Regions from separate parts of the Candidatus Kaistella beijingensis genome, predicted to be linked through region 1. Evidence: riboswitches for the same ligand, from Rfam matches in the RefSeq annotation. Region 1 holds a riboswitch; each other region holds the start of a gene.
What was found. A riboswitch is a leader RNA that binds a small molecule or an ion and turns the genes downstream of it on or off. The one in region 1 is predicted to bind S-adenosylmethionine.

Region 1 (6,522 bases):
AATCCAAGACGATGGAGTAGTGATTGAAACCCTTTCCGGAAAATTGAAATTTGAAAAGGCGGCAATTTCTCGAGAATTCACGCAGCAAAGATTCCCTGATTCCGCGGATGACAAGAAATAATTTCCTTTAAAATACTTTTAAAAAGCAATCGGTTTCGGTTGCTTTTTTTTGTTTCATTTTTTTAATTTATCACATTCTCGGCTGGATCAGTTTTGCGACCGTTGCGGTCCATCCACATTGATGCGATGCACCGATTCCCATTCCTGTATCGCCGTTGAAATATTCGTAAAACATGATGTAGTTTTTAAAAAATTCATCATGGTTCAACAGTTCATTTCCCCCATTAAAAGGCATGTTTCCATCTTTGTCCTTCATGAAAATCGAACGTAATCGGTAACTCAAATCATCTGCAACAAATTCGAGATTTCTTATTTCGCCACTTCCTGTCGGATAATCTATTTGCAGACTTTCACCATAATAATAATGGAAACGTTGCAGACTTTCAACAATAAGGAAATTAATCGGGAACCAAATCGGTCCGCGCCAATTGCTGTTTCCGCCAAACATTCGGCTGTCACTTTCGGCAGGGGTGTATTTTACGGTAAAATCTTGCCCGTCAACAGAAAATTTGAAAGGTTTGTCTTCGTAAACTTTAGACATAGAGCGAATTCCATAATCGGAAAGAAATTCATTCGGATCACTCATTCTCTTTAAAATCCTTGTAAGACGAGTTTTTCTTAGAACGCTCATCAAATGTTTTCCGCCTTTTCCTTCCACTTCCCAATGCGAAACAAGATTGGCGAGTTCAGGTTTATTTTTCAGAATCCATTCCATTCTAGCGGTGAAATTCGGAAGTTTTTCCAACATCTCGTGTTCCACAATTTCCACAGCAAACATGGGGATTAAACCAACGATACTTCTTAACTTTAAGGAAATAGAATCACCATTGTTTAACTGTAGCAAATCATAAAAAAAACCGTCTTCCTCGTTCCATAAACCGTTTTTAGTTTCCCCAATATTTTCCATGGCTTCTGCAATATACAGATAATGCTCGAAAAATTTAATCGCCATATCTTCGTAAACAGGATTGTAAAGCGCCAATTCCATCGAAATCCGCATCATGTTTAAAGCAAACATTGCCATCCAACTGGTTCCATCGGCTTGTTCCAAATGGTCGCCGTTTTTGAACTGCATATTTCGGTCAAAAGCACCTATGTTATCCAATCCTAAAAATCCGCCACCGAAAACGTTGTTGCCGTTTTTATCTTTTCTATTTACCCACCAAGTAAAATTGAGTAATAGTTTTTGAAAAACGCTTTCTAAAAAAGGAATATCAGGTTTTCCGTTAATTTTTTCATCAATTTTAAAAACTCGGAAAGTTGACCATGCATGAACAGGCGGATTCACGTCGCTGAAATCCCATTCATACGCAGGAAGTTGTCCGTTCGGATGGATATACCACTCTTTTGTCAACAATTTCAATTGATGTTTTGCAAATTCCGAATCAATCAGTGCAAAAGGAACACAATGAAAAGCTAAATCCCAAGTTGCAAACCACGGATATTCCCATTTGTCGGGCATAGAAATAATGTCCTTGTTCTGCATGTGTTCCCACTCGGAATTTCGAACGTAATGGTCGAAATTTCGTGGAGCGACAAATTTTGGGTCGCCTTTCAACCATTTTGAAACATTATAGTGGTAGAATTGCTTATTCCATAAAAGTCCTGCAAATGCCTGTCTTTGAATGTTTTTTTCTTCATCATCTTGGATTTCGCATTGAATTTCTGAATAGAATTCGTCGGATTCTTTTTGTCTTAAACTGAAGATTTCGTCGAAGTCAAAAAACGCATCTTGCATTTCGTGTGGACTTAACCTAAAATCAAAAATTTGACTTTCACCCGCCTCTATTTCCGCATCAATATAAAAACTTGCTTTTGTTCCGAATTTTTCAGGATTAATGGCGTCTTCATCATCTTTAACCAAGAAATTATTGATGCCGTCTTTATAATATTCTGCATCTGTTTCAATATTCGGAATCACTTGAGGATTCGTTTCATTATTGCAGAATAGGGCGGTAGTATTTTGATTTCTTGCGTACAATTTTTTCATGGGAATGGAATCATGTTCAATATCAATAATTCCGTTCACCGAAGATTTTAGTTTTGGAATGTACGTTCCATAACCCCATCTCCAATTATTTCTAAACCAAAGCGTTGGAAGAATCACCAAAGACGCTTTTTTACTACTTCTGTTGAATGCAGTTACCCGAATTAGAAAATCATCGTGGTTGATTTTTGCGTATTCGATGAAGATGTCAAAGTAATTATTGTTGTTAAAAATTCCCGTATCTACAATCTCAAATTCGGGTTCTGATTTGCTTCTTTCAGTATTTTTCTGAATAATTTCATCATAAGGAAACGCTTCAATCGGATATTTGTAAACCATCTTCATATAAGAATGCGACGGCGTATTATCAAGATAATAAAAGATTTCCTTCACATCTTCACCATGATTTCCCTGATAATTGCTCAATCCGAAAAATCGTTCCTTAATCATTTTGTCCTTCTTATTCCAAAATGAAAAGGCAAAACAAAGTCGCTGTTTACTGTCGCAAATTCCTGCAATTCCGTCCTCACTCCATCGATATGCTCTGCTCATTGCCTCGTCATAAGTGGTGTAACCCCATGCATTTCCGTTGTGGCTGTAGTCTTCTCGCACCGTTCCCCATTGTCTGTTGCTCACATAAGGACCCCATTTTTTCCAATTTTCATCGTGCAGTCTTTCCTTTTCCGACATCATATTTTTTGATTTTCTCATACGAAAGTATGAAATATTATTTTTTTCAAAATATTGGGAAATTCGAAATTTGTTCTATATTTGCAGTCAGATTTGTTCATTTACATATTGAAAATGTTATCAAGAAAGGTGGAGAGACTAGACTCTGTGAAACCTTGGCAACCCTTCGGAAACGAAGAAGGTGCTACATTCTATTCGCTTTGGCGAAGAAGATAACAGGAACTATTTTTACCACTTTTAGGTAGCATTTTCAATTTTTATTTTTAAAGGAAATTGAAAACTTCGCTACAACATATCACCCTTTATAATTTTGAACTGATTTCAGGCAAAACGCTTGACATTCACTTGTCGTATCAAGTTTTCGGACAGGATTTATTTTCTGCGCCGATTGTTTTGGTGAATCACGCTTTAACAGGAAACTCCAATGTTTCAGGCGAAAATGGATGGTGGAAAACCTTGCTTGGCGAAAACAAAACCATTGATACCAACAAATTCACAGTCATCTGTTTCAATATTCCGGGAAATGGTTTTGATGGAAATTTGCTTGAAAACTATGAGGATTTCAAGTCTAAAGATATTGCGAAAATTTTCTTGGAAGGGTTAAAGTTATTAAAAATTGAAAAACTTCATACCATTATCGGCGGTTCTTTAGGAGGCGCAATTGGTTGGGAAATGTTGGCAGTTCAAAGTGATTTGACGGAAAACTTCATTCCAATTGCTTGCGATTACAAGACTTCGGATTGGCTTCATTCCCAATGTTTAGTTCAAAAATTTTTGCTGACTCAAAAGGAAGAACCAGTTCAAAAAGCCCGAATTCATGCGATGCTTTGTTACAGAACACCCGAATCGTTAAATCTTCGTTTCAAGAATGAAATTGATGAAGAAAGAGAAATTTTAAAATCACACGATTGGCTCAATTTTCATGGGAAATCTTTAAACGAAAGATTTAGTTTAAGTGCTTATCATTTGATGAATCATTTGTTGATAAACATTGATGCACCTCAAGAAGAACTAAAAAATATTAATGCAAACATCCATTTAGTTGCAGTTGATTCTGATTTGTTTTTCCCCGCTTTTGAAATAAAAAAGTGCCATGAAAATTTAATAAAAAACAAATCAAATGCTTTCTACCATGAAATCTATTCCATTCATGGGCACGATGCTTTTTTAATGGAATATGAACAATTAAATGAAATTTTAGGTAAAATAATAACGTAAAAATGAAAAATAGAAACGAAATAAAATTATTGAAAAACAAAGCCATCATCAAATTCGAAGGCAAGGATTTTCTTGGCGAAGTGGGAATTGACGGCAGAATTTTCAAGGCGCTCACATTTGCTAGAATCAGCGTAGGTGTCATTTCTCAGCAGGCGATTGAAAATGGATTGTCAGTTTTGGTGAATGAAACTGATGCGGAAAATGCGGTTAATTGTCTGATTAACGAGTTTGAGAAGGAAAGAAAATCAGGGAAGGTAAGTCAGATTTACAGTATTAATAATGTTTCTGTTCTTGGCTTTGTGGCGAAAGATTTCAATAAGATTTTATCTGAACTCGCCAGAAACAATGTTTTTCCATTAATTCTGAATCAAGTTGCAAGCGAAAACCGAGTAAATATCGTGGTGACTTCTTCACAGGATGAAAAAGCAAGAAACATCATCGAAGCAGAAATATTTGCAAAACCCAAAACGGTCCATTTGGCGATTATCGGACACGGAAATGTTGGAAAAACTTTGATAGAGCAGGTTTTGGAAAGTTCGGAAGAAATCAGAAACCGCAAAAAATTAGATTTAAAAATTGTCGCTGTCGCCAATTCCAAAAAAATTGCGTTGAACAAAGCGGGTTTTACCAAAAATTGGAATGACGAAGTTCTCACCGCAGAAAGACCTTCAAATATTGAAGAACTGATAAATTTCTCCCAACAGAATCAACTCGAAAATATGATTGTTGTTGATAATACTGCCAGTAAAGATTTTGTGAAAAATTATTCTGTTTTGGCAGAAAACGGTTTCGATTTGGTTTCATCCAACAAGATTTTCAACACTTTACCCATTTCTGAATACCGTAATTTTCGACATGTTTTAAATAAGAAAAACAAGAAATATCTTTATGAAACCAATGTTGGAGCAGGTTTGCCGTTAATCGACACTATCAAGCTTTTACATTTATCTGGTGAAAATATTACGAGAATTAAAGGTGTTTTTTCAGGTTCATTGAGTTATATATTCAATAATTTTTCGGTTCGAAGCGATAAGTTCTCAACCATTTTAAAAGAAGCGATGGAAAAAGGTTTCACCGAACCTGATCCGCGCGAAGATTTATCGGGAAATGATGTCGCAAGAAAATTGTTGATTTTAGCAAGAGAACTCGATTTAATCAATGAATTTGAGGATATTGATGTTCAAAATTTAGTTCCTGAAAGCTTACAAGATGTTGAAAAAACTGAATTTATTTCAAGATTAAATGAATTGGATGAAGTTTTTGAAAAGCTAAAAAAAGAGCAACCTGAAAATCACGTTCTTCGTTTTGTGGGAGACCTTCACGGAGATTTACACCAAGAAAAAGGTGAACTCGATGTGAAATTGATTTCCGTTCCCGCAAGTTCCGCACTTGGTCAACTGAAAGGTTCCGATTCCATTTTTGAAATTTACACGGAAAGCTATGGCGAAAATCCAATCGTGATTATGGGAGCAGGAGCAGGCGCAAAAGTGACGGCGAGAGGAGTTTTTGGTGATATTTTGAGATTGTCGGAGAATAAGTAATATCAATAGGAACGGACTTTAGTCCGTTTAATAAATTCAAAAATCAATTGGCTTTAGCCAAAATTTAAAAAAATGAACGAAAATTTAGAAACTTTATCGATAAGAACTCAAACTGAAAGAAGTCAGTTTGACGAACATTCAACACCTTTATACTTAACTTCAAGTTTTGTGTTTGAAGATGCGGAAGATATGCGCGCAAGTTTTGCCGAAGAAAAAGAGAAAAATTTGTACAGCCGTTTTTCCAATCCGAATGTTACGGAATTTATCGACAAGATCGTGAAAATGGAAGGTGCAGAAAGCGGTTACGCCTTTGCTACGGGAATGGCGGCGATTTATTCCACCTTTTCAGCGTTGCTCAATTCTGGCGACCATATCGTGAGTTGTCAGTCGGTTTTTGGTTCCACGCACACGCTTTTCACCAAATATTTTCCAAAATGGAATATTGATTATACTTATTTTAAAGCCGAAAATTCCGCTGATGTTGAAAGTTTAATTCAGCCCAACACCAAAATTCTCTATCTCGAAACGCCAACCAATCCTGCGATTGAAATTTTAGATCTAGAGTTTTACAGAAATTTGGCCAAGAAACATAACTTGATTTTCATCGTCGATAATTGCTTTGCTACACCGTATTTGCAGCAGCCAATAAAATATGGAGCCGATGTTGTGGTGCATTCCGCGACAAAATTAATTGATGGTCAAGGTCGAGTTTTGGGTGGAGTTGCAGTTGGTAGAAAAGATTTAATTCAGGAAATTTATTCGTTTTCCCGTTTAACCGGACCTTCGCTTTCGCCTTTCAATGCGTGGATTTTGAGTAAAAGTTTGGAAACTTTGGCAATTCGTGTAGAAAAACATTGTGAAAACGCTCTTAAAGTAGCCGAGTTTTTAGAAAATCATCCCAATGTAGAATTGGTAAAATATCCGTTTTTGAAATCTCATCCAAGTTACGAAATCGCCAAAAAACAA
Region 2 (6,522 bases), 320 kb from region 1:
TTTCCGCAAAACCGTCCAAATCAATTTCATCCATTTTTCCCATCAATAGAAAATTCTTTACAAATGATGCCGGATATTGCGCACGATATTCAAATTTGCCTTCTCTCAAAAGTGACCTAAGCATTTGGTCAATTTGTCTGCGGAGATGGACGCTGATGTGTTGAGGTTCAAAATGTCTTAGCATCCAATAGGCAAGACGTTTTCTGTGTAACTTTTCAATCTTAACCCTGCTTTTTTTTCCTTTGAACTTCTTGACAGCCTTTTCGAAATTTTCTTTGAATCTGATTGTATCGCCATTACCATAAATGAAATCAAAAGCGTAGAAAAGTCCAGTCATCAGGTCATAAACGGTTTGTGTTTTTTCAAGTAAATTGAAACCTTCTTCTCTATAAAATTCTACGGTCAAACCGTTGAAAGGACACAGAAATTGCAGTTCTATGTAGCGGTCGTCATCCGACTGATTGACGGCGTAACATTCTTCCGTTTCGCGCCAATAGCCGCTTAATGTCATTCGGTAAACCTGTTGTGTTTTGTTGATATTTTCTGTCATTATTATAAATTAATTGTTGATGAGAAATTCCTGTGATAAAAACCAACTGTATTTGCTTTTTTGATTGTTGATGATGTGCTGTGCAAGCAATTCAATTCTTTGTTCTTCGGATTTTGTAAGATATTCTTTCAGTAAATTTTCAAGTGATGCAAATGGAGGTGGTTCGGGTTGATTTTGCATCAAGGAAGAAAGATTCAGTTCCACACATTTTCCATTCAAAGCAAAATAAGTGTTGAGAAAAATAAAAATCTGCGTTCCGTAATCGTCTTGCATTGAATCATTTCCACAAAGTTCACTGAAGTGTGTCCGGAGAAAAACCCGCATCAATTCATCTCGGTTTCGTGCATAATCTTCAGATTTATGATTGTTAAAAGTGTTCAGATTATGAAGTAACTGATGAAAATCCGATTTGATCAACTGCTTTTTATTTTCCATCAATTGTGAAATTTTGAAACAGTCGAAAAGAAGTCTTTCAGCATTTTCTTTTTGTTGATCTTCGTTCCATTCTTCTTGATCCAAAGATGAAGCGCAGAGCGTTAATCCTGCATAAGGTGAAATTATTTTAACTTCCACCAAATGAGAAAGTCCGATATTGACGTTCCCGATGAGATGATGCTCCTCTTTTTTCACATAAATAATGCAGTCTTTCATAGGATTTTGTTTTAAAAAATCATTACAAAAATCATCAGGAAACCGCAGAAACATAAGGAAAATAACCTTTTTTTGGCAGGTCTGCCCTCATTCTTTACCACCGTGGAAGGTTAACTCTCGGTTGGTGTTCCGTCTTGGCGGAATCTCCTGATGATTACGTTGCAAAGATAAAGTGAAAATCCTTTTTTTGAAATATTGCAAGGTTACAAAGATAGTTACATTACGAAAAAAGTTTGGATTGTGCAAGGTGTTTTTCTTGTTTGTCAATTTTTATGCGGCAATTTGCAAAACATGTTGTTGATCTGACAATTGTTCATTTGCACAGCTTTCTTCTTCATTTTCTTGATAGTCATTAATAAAGTGCTTGATAAACTCATTTAATGATACTGATGTTTGTGACATCATCGAAGACGAAACATACAAGAAAAGGTCGTTTGTAAAAGAATCTAATTCTTCTTTAGATTTTAGAACTTCATTAATTTTGATTTTGTTTTCTGGGCTCAATTTTTCAATGAATCCAGTGAAACGAAAATACAAGTTTGTTATCTCACTTATGGTAAAAATAAAATTCGGTCTTCGCTTGTAGAAACCACTTTTAGCGGGATTAAACACATTGCTTGCTGTTCTGAATTTTAGCGTATTGCTTTGTCTTTTGCTCATAAAAGTAAATTTTGTGGTTAAATTTATTTTTATCAGCAGGAAAAAAGTAATGGGATGTTACCTTATATTTTGGCGGTTGCCCTCATACTTTACCACCGTGGATTTTGGATCTCTCGGTTGGCGTTCCGTCTTTGCGGAATCTCCTGATGATTGTTCTTGTTTTCTATTGCAAAGTAAAACAGATATTGTGCAGCAGAATTGCACTACAAAAATATTATTTGAAATAATGGTTGTGCTGATCTGAAACCCTCAGTTTCAAAGCGTCCACCAATGATTGTGGCTCCAAAATTTTAATTCGCTCTCCATAGGAAAGGAGCAAAGTCTCTAATTCCTGATTGTGTTTTACATTAAGTGTAAGAATATTATCTTTTATTTTTTGTGAACCATGCATCGGTTTAGTTACAATATATGGAGCAACTTGATCGCTTAACTCGATGATTACTTTTATAGGTTTTTTGCTTAAATCATTTGTTACGCCTATTATATCTTCGAAATATTCTTCGAAATCTACGGTAGATTCACAATATGGATGTTTAGACGGTGAAAGTTTTTTAATCCTGTCCAATGCAAGGTTTTGAATGCTTTTAAATTCGTGATTTTCACCAAATACAAACCATCGGTTGTTGTATTGTTTCAGATATTGGGGTGAAAAGATGATATGGATTGGCTTTTCGCTTCTGAAACTTTTATAGGATACTTTCAGTGCATTTTTGTTAAGTATCGATTGATAAAGAGGACTTAAAAACTCGGTTCCTACAAGGAATTCATTTTCTTCGAAACTTATAATTTTTCGCTCAGAGTGCTGCAAATCAAGGCCCGAGTTTATTTTAGCCGAAATAGAATCTACCCAATCGAAACCGGGCAAATTTTTCATCCTGTTCAAGATTTGAAGTGCTTCATTCAAACTCTCCATTTCTTTAGTGGAAAGTGGCTTTTTAAGAATTGAAAAATCAGGATCTTCATATTGATAATATACTTTTTTGCCGTCGGGAACCGAAATAATTGGAGCGTCGTATCCAGCCAAACTTCTCATGAATTTAATGTCATCCAGAATTGTTCTTCTTGAAACAGTGACTTCATACCCAAAATGTTCAGAAAGTTTTTCACCGCAAATTTTGATCAAATCACTAATGAAGAATTTCCTGTATGGATTTGAAAAACAGGAATCCAGAATCTTGTATCGTAAAACCGCATTTTTATTGGTTGCCATGGATTAGGATTTTTTGCCCAAGTGTTCTGTAAAGTTAATTATTTTTGTGCAGATATACCGCACAGGAGTTTTGTAAATTTGGAAGATTATGATTTGTATATCTCCAATTTTACTAAAACACTTTCATTCCGTATATTTACAGTTTTAAGTTTTTTCAAAAATGAGTTATAATCTTGGATTTACAGCGGGGGCATTGCTTTATAGTGAGGCAAAAATTTACGTGGAGAACATTTCCGATTTCACTGATTTTCTTGATGGAACAGAAAATGTGAATCAATTGGTTATCCCCACCAATTCTGAATCTTCCAAGAAAAGAATTAAAAGCGAACTCGATAAAAGACTGAAAAATTTACAAATCCATTATCTTCACGCATTCCAATCACTTTCGGTTGTAGATCAAAAAATTATTTTGTTTTTAGCCATTTGTAAAACTTACACCATAATTGCTGAATTTGCTTTGGAAGTCGTTTATCAGAAATGGAAAACTTTCGATTATGATTTGCAGACTTATGATTTTCAATATTTTTTATCTCAAAAGTTAAGTGTTGAGGAAATTGATAAAATCTCTGAGAACACAAGATATAAACTTTCGCAGGTTGCCATAAAAATTTTTAAGGAAGTGGGAATTTATAGTAAAGAAAAAATTATTGCAGTTGAGCCATCATATGATTTAATGAGAATCATTTCCGAAAATAATGAGCAATGGTTCTTAAACTGTCTGATGTTGAACAGTCAAATTCTAAAATAATTCATGCCAAATAATATCAACGATAAAATTTTTTCGCTTCTTTCCGAAGAAGAATTTAAGGATCCCGATACAGGTTTGCTTTTCTTTCCTGTATATATCTATACCTATAATCCCGAAAAGGAATTTCAGATTAGAGAAGAAATAAAGGAACTTGACCGTAAATTACAGCGTCCATCAAATAACCTCAATTGTCTTGTGTTGAACATTTATAACGAGTTTATAGATTATTTGAAGCACAATATATTTATGGGCAGCAGTCTTTTGGAACAAATTTTTGAACTGGAAGAAATTGATGAGGAAAACGCATTAGACTTTATCGCTGAAAAAGCGCAGGAAAAAAATGATAATGATGCGGTTGAAAAAGGATTTATCAATCATATAGGCGAGAAACTCAAAGCTTATTTTGACGAGAAATCTCCCGATCGAGTGTACCTCTTACTTTACGGATTCGGATCCATTTTTCCATATCTGCGGCTTTCCGAATTTTTGAAAAAGACGGAAGAATATGTGAGAAATTATAAATTAATTGCATTTTATCCCGGCGAACTCAAGAATGATCACTATTCACTTTTCGGTATTTTTGGAGATGAAAATGTGTACAGAGCCAATCACCTAAACCAACTGATATCACAATAAATTAGAATCGAATGAAGTTACAATCTATTTACTTAAAAGAAATTGATCGCCATATTAATCCTGCAGTGGTTGTAGGTGATATGGATTCCGAACATATCAAACAGGAAATTGAAGAATATGTTTTTACAAAAGACATCATCAAAAATCTTTATAAATTTCTAAATGCAGTTGTAAACAAAACCGAAGGAAAAACCGGAATTTGGATCAGCGGTTATTACGGAAGCGGTAAATCGCACTTCATCAAATATCTTTTTTATTGTTTGAATTTAGATACTCGCGAAAAAGCTTTTGCCTGTTATAAAGATGCAATTTCAAATAATAAGGAGCTCGATGTTTTAGATGAAGTTACACTTTCCAATGTTTCAGTTATCGAAAGTAAGCTGAACAAAATGGAAGTAGAAGAAATCATTTTCAATATCGATGCGGTTTCAGAATCGCAGAAGAATAATGATACTATTACTAGGATTTTGCTCAATCAGCTCAATGCAAAAAGAGGATTCAACTCTTCCAACATCACTTTAGCACAACTTGTAGAAAAACACCTGCAAAAAATTGGAAAGTTTGAAGATTTCAAAAACAAGATAAAAGCTGATTTTGGTGTGGAATGGAGAGATGGAAACATCAGCAATTTTGTAAAATTAAAAAGGGATTTACTAATAGATACTGCTCACTTTTTCGATGCCGAAATTGATAAAGAATCATTGAAAGAATCGCTAAAGGATAAAACAGATTTCACCATCGCAGATCTCATCCACGAGCTGAAAGAATACGTAAAAGAAAAACCGGAAAATTATCGTCTTGTTTTTCTGATGGACGAAGTTTCGCAATACATCGGAACCAACACTTCACTTTTGCTGAATCTTCAGACGATTGTTGAAGAAGTAGGCAAAGCACTCGGTTCCAAAGTGTGGATTGTGTGTACTGCGCAACAGGATTTGAGCAATTTGGTTAACAATACTGAAAACAAATCTGATGGTTTTGGGAAAATTATGGGGAGATTTGAAACGATGATTTCTCTCGATGCTCAGGATGCAGCTTATATTGCACAGAAAAGGCTTCTTGAAAAAAATGCTTCCGGAAGTACAGCATTGATTGATTATTACCAAGACAATAAAGGCGGCATCCAAAATCAGTTTGTGTTTGATCACGATTTGTATAAAAATTATCACAGTCCTGAAAATTTCTATTTGGCTTATCCTTTCGTTCCTTATCAGTTCAGGTTGATTTCGGATGTGTTTCAGTCCTTTTCTACGGTAGGTTTTGTAGGTGAAGGTGTAAGAAATACTGAAAGAGCAATCCTCGGAATCACTCATTTTACTGCAAAAGAACAAATGAATCAGGATGTAGGATATTTCATTTCTTTTGATAACTTCTTCAATGATCAGCTGAGCAAAAATCTTACACACGCTGCAAATTCAATCCTCAACAGAGGTTTTAATATCGATTTTGATGATAAAGCTTTTGCAAACAGAGTAATGAAAGTACTCTTTATGATCTCAAATTTAGATGAATCACTGAAAATAAATTTTCCTGCAACGGTAGAGAATCTTGCACTTTTGTTGATCAACGATATCAAGACGGTGAAAATTGAACTACAGCAGAGAGTTCAAAAGATTTTGGATATTTTGGTGGACAAAAACATCGTTCAAATGAGCGAAGGAAAATACCGATTTTTGGATAACGACGGTATTCAGGTCGCCAATTCCATCACCGCAACCACTGTTAATAACGGAATCCTTTTAAAATATTTTTACGAACAGTTCATCAAGAGGTATCTCAATCCGCAACAGAACATCAATATTGGAAACCGAAATATAAAAATAAACCTTTCCATTGATGACAAAGAGGAAAGTACAGGCGGCGAATTCAACGTGAAATTCGTGCTTTACGACGGTACCGATCTTCATCAAAAAGCAATGAATATTCCTTCGTCTGAACTGAATGTGAATATTGCAGAATGGTTCAATCAAAATCCCGATTTCAAAAAAGATTTCCTCACTTATGCAAGGACCACCAAATATTTGGAAGACAACCGTGGAAATGCAACAGGAGAAAGAGTGAAAACCA
Region 3 (6,522 bases), 730 kb from region 1:
CGATATGTGGAATTACTAAAATTTCATTTGAAAATTATAGAAAACCTGAGTACCTTTACTCAGGTTTTTTTTGATTAAATTATGCGATGAGAAATGTAGATTACATTATTGTTGGTGGCGGTTATGCGGGGTTTTTCTTTGCACACCAACTTATTATGAATAATAAATCATTTGTGATTTTTTCCGATGATAGAAAAAGTGCTTCTCAAGTTTCGGCAGGAATCATTAATCCAGTCGTTTTGAAGAAGTTCACTACTTTTTGGTTGGCAGAAGAGCAAATAGATCTATTAAAAAAAACATTGAGTGAAATTGAAAACTACACTGGTCAAAACTATTTAATCCAAGAAAATATCCATCGCATATTTCATGACGAAAAAGAGAAAGAACTTTGGTTAAAGAAAGCCGAACACCAGGACTTAAAGTTGTTTCTAAATAAGTATTTTAAAGATTTAGATACCGTAAAAAACAGGTTTCAAAGTGGTGTCGTCAATGAATCTGCACGTTTAAATGTAGCTGATTTTTTTAGCGACTTTAATGAATATTTGACAGAAAATAAGCTTCTTATTCAAGAAAGGTTCCATTATTCAAAACTTCAGGAACATTTATACAAAGATTTTCAGTTTAAAAACATTGTATTCTGTGAAGGAATGGGTGTGAAGGAAAATCCTTATTTTTCCGAAATTCCAGTTGTTCCCAATAAAGGGCATCATCTGAAAGTTAAACTTTCAAGACCACTTCCGTTTCAATTAACACTAAAGAAAAAGCACTTTTTATTTCCACTAAAAAATAATTCTTACTATTACGGCGGAACTTACGACCGTGACCAACTTCACCATAAGATTGACGATTCTGCAAAAGAGCAGCTCATTAACGGACTGTGCGAATTCTATCCCCACGATTTTGAAGTGGAAGAAATAGAATTTGGCTTTCGGCCAACCGTAAAAGATCGAAGACCAATTATAGGAAGACATCCAAAGCATGAAAATTTCTACGTTTTCAACGGTTTGGGCGCAAGAGGGATTTTGAATGGATGCTATTTTTCTCGCGAACTTTATGAGCATATTGAAAATGGAAAACCGCTGCATCCGGAAGTGGACTTGAAAAGGTTTCAGAAATACAAAAAGATTTCAAATAAAGTTATTATATTTGCGATGTCATCAAGACGAATCAAATGATTCACCAACCGAGATTTAACATTCCACGGTGGTTTACGATGGGCTTATTAAACTTAAAATAAGAAAATTATGTTATCCAAACTTTATCAAAAATTCTTTTGCACATTACCGTTAAATAACACTTCTGACAAAATTTTTAAGATTTTGTATCATCCTCATTTGGATTATTGCAGGATTGATTACAAAGAATTTACTGTTTGTGAAGTTGAAGATTTGAAAAACCTATTGGAAGTTGACAAAGTTGAAGTTCCAGCATTTCTGAGATTTACATTTACAACCAGGCAAAACAGCCATTACTTATCAGAGTTTCCCTACCAAAAGTTGAAACACAATCAACTTTATGCAGATATAATAATCAAAAGTTATCGCAGCGAATTCTTAACAGAAGCGGAAGAATCTAAATTTCTTTCCTATTATCATGTTGAGAGAATTATCATCAATAAGTATAATTGGTTTCTAAAAATAGGAATTCCACAAGACATTATCACATCAAAGAACAAAGAAAATTTTTATAACAAAATAAAAGATTCGGAAGTTCAAAAATCCATTTATTCCACACCTGCTTTAGCACAAATAAACAAACACATGAAACACGTATACACGCAAAGACAAGGCGACAAAGCCGAAATCATAAATTATATTGAAAGATTTGAAAATTACACGAATTTGGAGCTTGTGAATGCCTATAACAGCCAAAAAGCAATCTACGGGGTGCATCGTCAAGGATTATATTTATATGCCCTTGATATAGTGTTTAAAAAGCGGTTTAACAAGTCTCCAATAAGTAATGAGGAAAATATAATTTTCGGTTTAACTGGGCGAATTACATATGTAAATGAATTAAAAACCTTTGTAAGAATTGATGAAAATTAGAGAAATAGGCATAAAATTTTTCAATTTTGATTTTTATTAAAAGGCTTGAAATGAGTCTAAAGAATTTGTCTCAAAACAATTAACATGTAGAAACACAATTATCAGAGATTAAAAGTATTTTTAAGATTGTTAATGATTACTTATGGGAAAAAATGGGAATTGGTGGGGTAAGCGAACCTGTTTAAATAAATAATCCACTGAAAAACAGTGGATTACAGTCAATAATAGCAGAGAGGAAGGGATTCGAACCCTCGATACAGTTACCCGTATACCAACTTTCCAGGCTGGCTCCTTCAACCACTCGGACACCTCTCTAATTGAAGACTGCAAAAATAGTCTTTTTTGGTGAATAACAAAAGTGTTTTCTTGGAGTTATGTACGTTTATATATTTTTAACGACAATTATTTTAAATCAAGATTTTCAGGATTATATTCCCACCCTCAAAACCTCAAACAAAAGTTCTCATTCTGTTACTTCCCCGCAAAGACTTTTAGAAAAATTCTCTGAAAAACTTCCTTCGTAATTAGGATTTTCCAAAAGATGCATCGCTTTGGTTATCGCACTTTCAGCCGTGATATCATGTCCGCTAATTGCACCGATTGTGTTGAAAATATTGGAATTGGAGTATTTTCCAAAAGAGATTCCACCCGAAACACATTGCGAAACCACCACTATTTCAGTACCTCTTTCACGCAGAAACTTTAAAATTTGCTGTGTCTTTTCAGTATTAAAAATAGTTCCAGAACCAAAAACCTGCAAAATCAAAACCTTCATATTCGGAATTTCTGAAAAATGATCCAAATGCATTCCCGGGAAAATTCGCCAAAACAAAACATCCCGCGAAATATGGTCGTCTACCGTAAATTCAGCGTCAGTTTTCGGTCTTAACAACAAATCCTTTTCCACTTTCAGATGAACTCCCGATTGTCCTAAAACCGGATAATTTGGCGATCGATATGCATCAAAATATTCCGCGGAATACTTCAAAGTTCTATTCCCACGCAACAATTTATATTCAAAATAAACCGCAACTTCTTGAATGACCGCTTCATCATTTTCGTACAAACTTGCATAATAAAGACTTGTCAAAAGATTTTCCTTTGCATCCGTCCTCAAATCTCCAATCGGCAATTGCGAACCTGTAAGAATCACGGGTTTTCTCAAATTTTTTAACATGAAACTCAATGCAGATGCGGTGTAAGACATCGTATCAGTTCCGTGAAGAATCAGGAATCCGTCATATTTCTCATAATTTTTGCCGATGTAGTTGGCGATAATTTTCCACTCATTTGGACCCATATCCGAAGAATCGAGCGGCTTTTTGAAGGGATGAACCGAAACTTCACACTCAATCAATTTCATTTCCGGAATTTTCTTGAAGATATTCGAGAAATCAAAAGGAACCAAACTTCCTGATTCATAATCTTTTTCCATCCCGATTGTTCCGCCGGTGTAGATGAGGAGTACTTTTCGTTTCATTTGAAGATTTTCATTTTACTTTTTGGTCCAATGCAATTGCTTGATTAGGAATATTCGAGTTCTGGTTGGCAATTTCATGCCTTAAAATTAAACTTTTTAATAGAAACTTGAAAATCATAATTATTGGGCGATTTTTTTAAATTTCCCCACGCTTTTGCCACAGCAAAAAATTTAAAAAAGCGGGCTTTCCGCTGCAATTCCTCGTGCAGCCGCTTACTACCAACACTCAAAATTTTCCGACGCTTACTGTGGGATTTCCGCTGCAATCCCTATCGCGGGTTTCGTTATGAAACTGAAGTTATTGTCTTCTAAACACAAAAATTTTACACTTTTCGGCGCTCGCTTCGCTCGCGCCACCAAAAATCTTTAATTGTTCCTTTGTTTACTTCTCAAGTTTTTTTAAAAAAAAATTATGGAAAAACACACAGAACTTTTGTGACTTTTGCGGTTTTAGAGTTTGATTTTTGCAGCAGCTTAATTTCCCTTATTTTTGGGCCATGAAAAATCGCGAAACCTTCGAATACCTCAAACAGTTCCTAACCGACGAACGTTTGCGAAAAATTGAACATTTCGCGGCAGAAAGTTCCGATTTCGTTTTACCGGTGATGGAAGATGTGTATCAGTTCCGGAATGCGGCTGCAATTGTGCGTTCCGTTGAAGCATGCGGTTTCCACAAAATTGTGGCGATGGAAAGCGATAATGTTTTCAACCCAAATTTGCGCGTGACAAAAGGTGCAGAAAATTGGGTGGAAGTAGAAAAACTTCCCCATCATTTAGATTCTTTGAAGGAAATCAAAAACCGAGGCTACAAGATTCTAGCAGTTTCACCTGAAAACAACGCAACGATGCTTCCCGATTATCAAATGAATGAACCCGTCGCTTTGGTTTTCGGAACCGAACTGGAAGGAGTTACCGATGAAATTTTAGATTTTGCGGATGAAACTTTAGCCATTCCGATGTATGGATTTACAAAAAGTTTTAATGTTTCGGTTGCAGCTGCGATTTGTGTTTATGAACTCAAACAGAAACTTATCAAATCTAATATCGACTACAAACTTTCGGAAGAAAAATTGTGGAAAATGAAGGTTCGATGGGCGGTAAATTCCATCAGAAGCGGGGAAGAGATTTTGGAAAAATATCTGCGGGAACGGAAAAAATTTGACTAGAATTTGTAGTGCCGCGAATGCACGAATAAATACATTGGTGTATTCGTGGCAAAAAAATTAGCTAATTGTTTGAAAGTAATTCCAAGCCGCCACAAAAATTCCCGCAGTTTCCGTTCGCAATCGCTGGTTCCCAAGCGAGACTGCTTTAATTCCTTTATCCGCCAAAAGTTGGATTTCTTTATCCGAAAAATCTCCTTCAGGACCGATTAAAAATGTGATTTCGTTTGGATTTTTAGTTTTGTCATGCTGAGGTTCTCGAAGCATCATTACAGCATCATTTCCAAAACCTTTTTCTTGATTTAAAATTTTATTGGGAAAGTTTCGAAGCGTTTTTAAATCAATCCTTTCCAAATTTTCATTGCAATGTGCCACAAAACTCGTTTCAGGATCTAAAGTTTTAATGAAATCTGAAAACTTCGTCAAGTCATGAATAATGGGAAAATAAAAACGCAAACTCTGTTTAGAAGCTGCAACACTCTGTTTCCGAAGTTTTTCAATATTAAGATTTTTTCTTTCTGTTTTTTCGGTTTGAATTAAAGTGATTTCCGAAATGCCCATTTCTGTAGCTTTTTCTACAAAAAATTCAATTCGGTCGATGTTTTTTGTCGGAGCGATTGCAATATGAAGTTTGGTCGGAAAATCAGGAAGATTTTCTTGGATTTCCGAAACATCTAAAGAAACTTTTTTCCCTTCAAAAACGAGATTTCCTTTTGTCAGATTTCCCTTACCATCAGTGACGAAAATTTCTTCACCTTCACGCATACGAAGCACTTTCACGATGTGTTGCTGTTCTTCATCGTTGATTTCAACTTTCCCGTTTTCAATATTTCCAAAAAATAATTTCATGCAAAGAATTCAATATTCAACATTCAAAATTCAAAATCTTATCAAAAACCCCTGATCAATCCAGTTCATATCTCGCCGTTGCAGAAATCGATAATTCTGCAAATTCTCCCCGTTCATATTTCAGTTGTGCAACCATTGCAATCATTGCGGCGTTATCTGTCGTGTATTCAAATTTCGGGATGTAGATATTCCAACCTAATTTTTCTTCATTTTTCTTCATCGCCTCCCTCAAACCTGAATTGGCAGAAACTCCACCTGCAATGGCAACGTCTTTAATTTCAAAATCTTTGGCTGCTTTTTCTAACTTTTCCATTAAAATTTCAACAATGGATTTCTGAACGGAAGCACAAAGATTTTCAAGATTTTCTTTAATGAAATCAGGATTTTTTTTCAATTCCTTTTGAATGAAATAAAGCACCGAAGTTTTAATTCCACTGAAAGAATAATCGTAATTTTCTAATCGCGGTTTATTAAATTTAAATGAATTTTCGTCGCCGTTTTTTGCTAATCTGTCAACAATTGGACCTGCAGGATAATCGAGCTCGAAAATTTTTCCAATCTTGTCGAACGCTTCTCCTGCCGCATCATCAGTAGTTTTTCCGATGATTTCCATATCGAAATAATCCTTAACCAGGACAATCATCGTATGTCCGCCGGAAACGGTTAAACACAAAAAAGGGAATTTTGGGGGCATAATATTTGCATCCTCGATGAAGTGTGCTAAAATGTGTGCTTGCAGGTGGTTTACTTCAATTAAAGGGACATTCAGACTCATCGATAAAGATTTTGCGAAGGAAGTTCCCACAAGTAACGAACCCAAAAGTCCCGGACCACGCGTAAATCCAATGGCAGAAATATCTTTTTGTTGTATATTTGCTTTATTGACTGCTTTTTCTACAACAGGAATAATATTTTGCTGATGCGCTCTTGAAGCCAACTCTGGAACAACTCCACCATATTCGTTGTGGATTTCTTGATTGGC

Region 2: linked by a shared signal. The riboswitch ahead of J4771_RS06135 (hypothetical protein) and the one ahead of J4771_RS07645 (alpha/beta fold hydrolase) in region 1 are both predicted to bind S-adenosylmethionine.
Region 3: linked by a shared signal. The riboswitch ahead of J4771_RS04225 (hypothetical protein) and the one ahead of J4771_RS07645 (alpha/beta fold hydrolase) in region 1 are both predicted to bind S-adenosylmethionine.

The regions. Positions count from the first base shown of each region.
Region 1 is NZ_CP071953.1:1,637,353-1,643,874, reverse strand. It holds gene yajC (preprotein translocase subunit YajC) at 1-121, shown strand, start outside; gene J4771_RS07650 (MGH1-like glycoside hydrolase domain-containing protein) at 191-2,800, opposite strand; SAM riboswitch class I at 2,912-3,016, shown strand; gene J4771_RS07645 (alpha/beta fold hydrolase) at 3,071-4,015, shown strand; gene J4771_RS07640 (ACT domain-containing protein) at 4,018-5,556, shown strand; gene J4771_RS07635 (trans-sulfuration enzyme family protein) at 5,629-6,522, shown strand, end outside.
Region 2 is NZ_CP071953.1:1,315,594-1,322,115, reverse strand. It holds gene J4771_RS06145 (hypothetical protein) at 1-550, opposite strand, end outside; gene J4771_RS06140 (hypothetical protein) at 560-1,201, opposite strand; SAM-I-IV-variant riboswitch at 1,260-1,360, opposite strand; gene J4771_RS06135 (hypothetical protein) at 1,472-1,861, opposite strand; SAM-I-IV-variant riboswitch at 1,917-2,016, opposite strand; gene J4771_RS06130 (helix-turn-helix transcriptional regulator) at 2,076-3,071, opposite strand; gene J4771_RS06125 (BrxA family protein) at 3,232-3,819, shown strand; gene J4771_RS06120 (BREX protein BrxB domain-containing protein) at 3,823-4,455, shown strand; gene brxC (BREX system P-loop protein BrxC) at 4,467-6,522, shown strand, end outside.
Region 3 is NZ_CP071953.1:906,969-913,490, reverse strand. It holds gene porN (type IX secretion system ring subunit PorN/GldN) at 1-19, shown strand, start outside; gene J4771_RS04230 (NAD(P)/FAD-dependent oxidoreductase) at 87-1,175, shown strand; SAM-I-IV-variant riboswitch at 1,150-1,254, shown strand; gene J4771_RS04225 (hypothetical protein) at 1,245-2,048, shown strand; tRNA gene J4771_RS04220 (tRNA-Ser) at 2,277-2,363, opposite strand; gene J4771_RS04215 (asparaginase) at 2,512-3,528, opposite strand; gene J4771_RS04210 (TrmH family RNA methyltransferase) at 4,026-4,694, shown strand; gene J4771_RS04205 (RsmE family RNA methyltransferase) at 4,752-5,540, opposite strand; gene tsaD (tRNA (adenosine(37)-N6)-threonylcarbamoyltransferase complex transferase subunit TsaD) at 5,596-6,522, opposite strand, start outside.